2 regions of the Citrobacter tructae genome follow, and region 2 is predicted to be linked to the other one. Evidence: predicted binding sites of a transcription regulator. Region 2 holds the regulator's gene; the other holds the start of a gene.
What was found. Region 2 encodes PurR, which represses purine synthesis genes. Its sites were predicted from a motif close to CANGCAAACGTTTGCNTG; they were not measured.

Region 1: glyA (serine hydroxymethyltransferase) is a predicted target of PurR. The motif match lies at 968-985, and genes of this name have one in related genera.

The regions. Positions count from the first base shown of each region.
Region 1 is NZ_CP038469.1:4,691,238-4,693,711, forward strand. Features, by position in the region: gene hmpA (NO-inducible flavohemoprotein) at 1-774, opposite strand, end outside; gene glyA (serine hydroxymethyltransferase) at 1,103-2,356, shown strand; gene hcaD (phenylpropionate dioxygenase ferredoxin reductase subunit) at 2,436-2,474, opposite strand, start outside.
Region 2 is NZ_CP038469.1:806,249-808,722, reverse strand. Features, by position in the region: gene E4Z61_RS04420 (MFS transporter) at 1-133, opposite strand, end outside; gene cydH (cytochrome bd-I accessory subunit CydH) at 310-399, opposite strand; gene purR (HTH-type transcriptional repressor PurR) at 697-1,722, shown strand; gene punR (DNA-binding transcriptional activator PunR) at 1,740-2,474, opposite strand, start outside.

The DNA.
Region 1 (2,474 bases), 960 kb from region 2:
GGTCGCGACGTCCATAAAGAAATCGCCCGCCGGTGCGGCCAGGTGAACAACGTCACCGACATTCGCGTGGTTGTGCAACCAGCTTGAAACCTGACCACCGTCTTCGCGCTTAACGGCAATACGGTAGCCTTTGCCATTCGGTTTGCGGGTCAGAGAGTACTGACGAATTTCCTGATGCAGGAAGCCTTCCGGTTTCAGCCAGACGCCCAGATATTGTCCCGGATGGTATTCAGCCACCGCGCCGCCGTCGACGGGTTCGAACTCAAAGCTGGTGATCGCGCGACTTTGCGGTGTTTTTGCCACGATGCGGAAAGGACGAGTGCCTTCCCAGCCGCCATTTTTGTTGGCGTTCTCGCTGTAAATCTGCGCTTCACGGTTGATGAAGACGTTTGCCAGCACGCCATACGCTTTGCCCCAGGCGTCCAGCACTTCCTGGCCCGGGCTGAACATCTCGTCCAGCGTTGCCAGCAGGTGGCCGCCGACGATGTTGTACTGTTCGGGCTGAATCTGGAAGCTGGTATGCTTCTGGGCAATTTTCTCGACCGCAGGCAACAGCGCCGCCAGGTTTTCGATATTGCTGGCGTACGCGGCGATGGCGTTAAACAACGCTTCACGCTGATCGCCATTACGCTGGTTACTCATGTTGAAAATTTCTTTGAGTTCTGGGTTATGCGTAAACATGCGATCGTAGAAATGGGCGGTCAGCTTCGGACCGGTTTCGACCAGCAGGGGAATGGTGGCTTTCACTGTAGCGATGGTTTGTGCGTCAAGCATACGGTCTTCCTTATATCTGAGACTTTAATGATGTATGTCAAATACATCTTATAAAAAATACCCCTGCATTGTAAATGGTTCTTTGTAACTTTGCGTTGTAAAGGTTACAACGTGAAAAATCTGCATCACAAACCTGAAAAGAAATCCGTTGAAATTCGCCATCTCTTTATTCTCCAAAGCCTTGTGTGCTGTGGAGGTAATCGTTTGCGTAAAATCCTTTGTCAAGACCTGTTATCGAGGAATGATTCGGTTATACTGTTGCCCGTTGTCCTACGGACCGCCTTTATAAGGCCAAAAAATTTATCGTTAGCTGAGTCAGGAGATGCGGATGTTAAAGCGTGAAATGAACATTGCCGATTATGATGCCGAACTGTGGCAGGCTATGGAGCAGGAAAAAGTACGTCAGGAAGAGCACATCGAACTGATCGCCTCCGAAAACTACACCAGCCCGCGCGTAATGCAGGCGCAGGGTTCTCAGCTGACCAACAAATACGCTGAAGGTTATCCGGGCAAGCGCTACTACGGCGGTTGTGAATACGTGGATATCGTTGAGCAACTGGCGATTGACCGCGCGAAAGAGCTGTTTGGCGCAGACTACGCTAACGTCCAGCCGCACTCCGGTTCTCAGGCTAACTTTGCGGTCTACACCGCGCTGCTGCAGCCGGGCGATACCGTTCTGGGTATGAACCTGGCGCAAGGTGGTCACCTGACTCACGGTTCCCCGGTAAACTTCTCCGGCAAACTGTACAACATCGTTCCTTATGGTATCGATGAATCCGGTAAAATTGACTACGAAGACATGGCTAAGCAGGCTCAGGCCCACAAACCGAAGATGATTATCGGTGGGTTCTCTGCCTACTCCGGCGTGGTTGACTGGGCAAAAATGCGTGAAATCGCCGACAGCATCGGCGCATACCTGTTCGTAGACATGGCGCACGTTGCCGGTCTTATCGCCGCTGGCGTGTACCCAAACCCGGTACCACATGCTCACGTTGTTACTACCACTACCCACAAAACCCTGGCGGGTCCGCGCGGCGGCCTGATCCTGGCGAAAGACGGTAGCGAAGAGCTGTACAAAAAACTGAACTCCGCCGTATTCCCAAGCGCGCAGGGCGGCCCGCTGATGCACGTGATCGCGGCGAAAGCGGTAGCGCTGAAAGAAGCGATGGAGCCAGAGTTCAAAGTTTATCAGCAGCAGGTTGCGAAAAACGCCAAAGCGATGGTTGAAGTGTTCCTGAACCGCGGTTACAAAGTGGTTTCTGGCGGGACTGAAAACCACCTGTTCCTGCTGGATCTGGTCGACAAAAACCTGACCGGTAAAGAAGCGGATGCAGCGCTGGGCCGTGCGAACATCACTGTTAACAAAAACAGCGTACCGAACGATCCGAAGAGCCCGTTTGTGACTTCCGGTATTCGTATCGGTTCTCCGGCTGTGACCCGTCGCGGCTTCAAAGAAGCAGAAGTGAAAGAGCTGGCTGGCTGGATGTGTGACATTCTGGACAACATCAATGATGAAGCCACTATCGAACGCATTAAAGCAAAAGTGCTGGATATCTGCGCACGCTTCCCGGTTTACGCGTAAGCGTTAATCGTTTGATGTGAAAAAGGCCGCGAATGCGGCCTTTTTTGTTCCCGATGGCGCTGTGTTTATCAGGCCGTTATCACAAGGACTTCAACGCCACGGCTGGATCACGCAAAGC
Region 2 (2,474 bases):
ACATGCCTGCCGCCGGAATCGAGACATCGACACCTTTAGCAATGACGGGCAACAATCCCATTGGCGAAAATTCGGTCGTGCCAATGCCAAACGCCCCAATTGCCAACGCTAGTAAAGGATAATTGATTTTCATACCGCGACTCCGTAACGTCGAGCCGTGGCACGACATAAATTAAGAGTCAAAAGCATGACACTGATCGCAAAATTAATAAAGTTAACAAAATTGCAAAAGACTTTTGCTTATTTGCAAACAATAGAAAAGGAAGAGTAAGCGGAAAAGATGAGGGAGAGCTAACTCCCTCGGGGAAATCAATGCAGCGCTGCGGTCAGGCCACCCGCGACGATCAAACCCAGAACAATAATGGTAGTGACTAACGAAAATTTCAGATCGGTGCTCATCAAGTTTTCTCCTTTTTATTCCCACACAAAAAGTGATATTGCGCATTTTTACACACTTGAAAGCAAAAATCTCTCACGATTTATATTGATAACTGCTTTTAACTCTTCCCCTTTTCGTTAAGATCAGACAAAATTCCACGCTTACTTAATTAGCGTACCGGCCATTGACCCCTTCCTGACGTTCCGTGTCGTTTTCCTTGGCGTACCGCAACCCTGATGTTGCGCGAAGGGTGTGTAAGGCAAACGTTTACCTGGAGTATTCTCAGGAGCTTAGGATATGGTCTGGAGTGAGATGTAATGGCAACAATTAAAGATGTGGCGAAGCGAGCAAACGTTTCCACTACAACCGTATCACACGTAATTAACAAAACACGCTTTGTCGCGGAAGAGACGCGCAATGCCGTTTGGGCAGCGATTAAAGAGTTACATTACTCCCCAAGCGCAGTAGCGCGCAGCCTGAAGGTGAATCACACCAAATCAATCGGCTTGCTGGCGACCAGCAGCGAAGCTGCCTATTTTGCGGAAATTATCGAAGCTGTTGAGAAGAACTGTTTCCAGAAAGGCTACACCCTGATTCTGGGAAACGCGTGGAACAGCCTCGAAAAACAACAGGCCTATCTCTCCATGATGGCGCAAAAGCGCGTGGATGGCCTGCTGGTGATGTGTTCAGAATATCCTGAGTCGCTACTTTCCATGCTCGAAGAGTATCGCCATATTCCGATGGTGGTAATGGACTGGGGCGAAGCCAAAGCCGACTTTACCGATACGGTCATTGATAACGCCTTTGAAGGCGGCTATATGGCAGGTCGTTATCTGGTTGAGCGCGGTCATCGCGAGATTGGCGTGATCCCAGGTCCTATGGAGCGCAACACCGGAGCCGGTCGTCTGGCTGGTTTTATGAAAGCGATGGAAGAAGCGCTGATTAAAGTCCCTGAGAACTGGATTGTTCAGGGTGATTTTGAGCCTGAATCCGGGTATCGCGCCATGCAGCAGATCCTCTCCCAGTCACATCGCCCGACCGCCGTTTTCTGTGGTGGCGATATCATGGCGATGGGCGCGCTCTGCGCCGCGGACGAGATGGGCTTACGCGTCCCGCAGGATGTGTCGCTGATTGGTTATGACAACGTGCGTAATGCCCGGTTCTTCACTCCGGCATTAACCACTATTCACCAGCCGAAGGATTCCCTCGGTGAAACAGCCTTTAACATGCTGTTAGACCGTATCGTGAATAAGCGCGAAGTGTCGCAGTCAATTGAGGTGCATCCGCGCCTGGTAGAACGTCGCTCCGTTGCAGACGGCCCGTTCCGCGATTACCGTCGTTAATCTGTTGCGCGGGGGCCTTATTCTGGCTCCCGCAACCACTCTTTATTCAGCGTTTCGCTGTCCCCTAAATAGTCCAGCAGCCAGCCCAGCGCAGGCGAGGTATCATTCTGCTGCCAGGTCAGGCAACAAGCGGCATCAGGAAAGGGATTCTCAAGCTGTAGCGCGACCCATTTACCGCTGTCGATCCACGGTTTAGAAAAATGCGTCGGCACCATCCCCACACATAGCCCCGCCGATAAACAGGTAGCGGATGACTCCCAGTCGGGCACTACCACCCGCTTTTGGTTATCCAGCAGCCAGGTGATGCGCTTTGGCAGCGTGCGCGAAGTATCTTCACGCACCAGCGACGGCCAGTTGCGCAACGTGTCGTCGCTGAGCGGCCCGGGCATCGACGCCAACGGATGATGGCTCGCTACCACGCAATTCCAGCTCAACATCCCCATATCGCGAAACGTGTAACGTCCCCCCACCGGAATGGCCTGCGTCGCGCCAATAGCCAGTTCCACGCGCCCATCTGACAGTGCATCCCAGACGCCGTTAAACACCTCCTGAAAAACGAGTAATTCCACATCATCAAAATGACGGTAGAAATCCACAATCATCTGCCGGGTCCGTTCCGGCCGGACGATATTATCGACCGCAATCGCCAACTGCCCGCGCCAGCCGTTAGCAATTTGCTGACATTGCTGACGGGTGATCTGCATTTTTTTGATAACAGACCGCCCTTCTTTTAAAAACCACGCCCCGGCGGG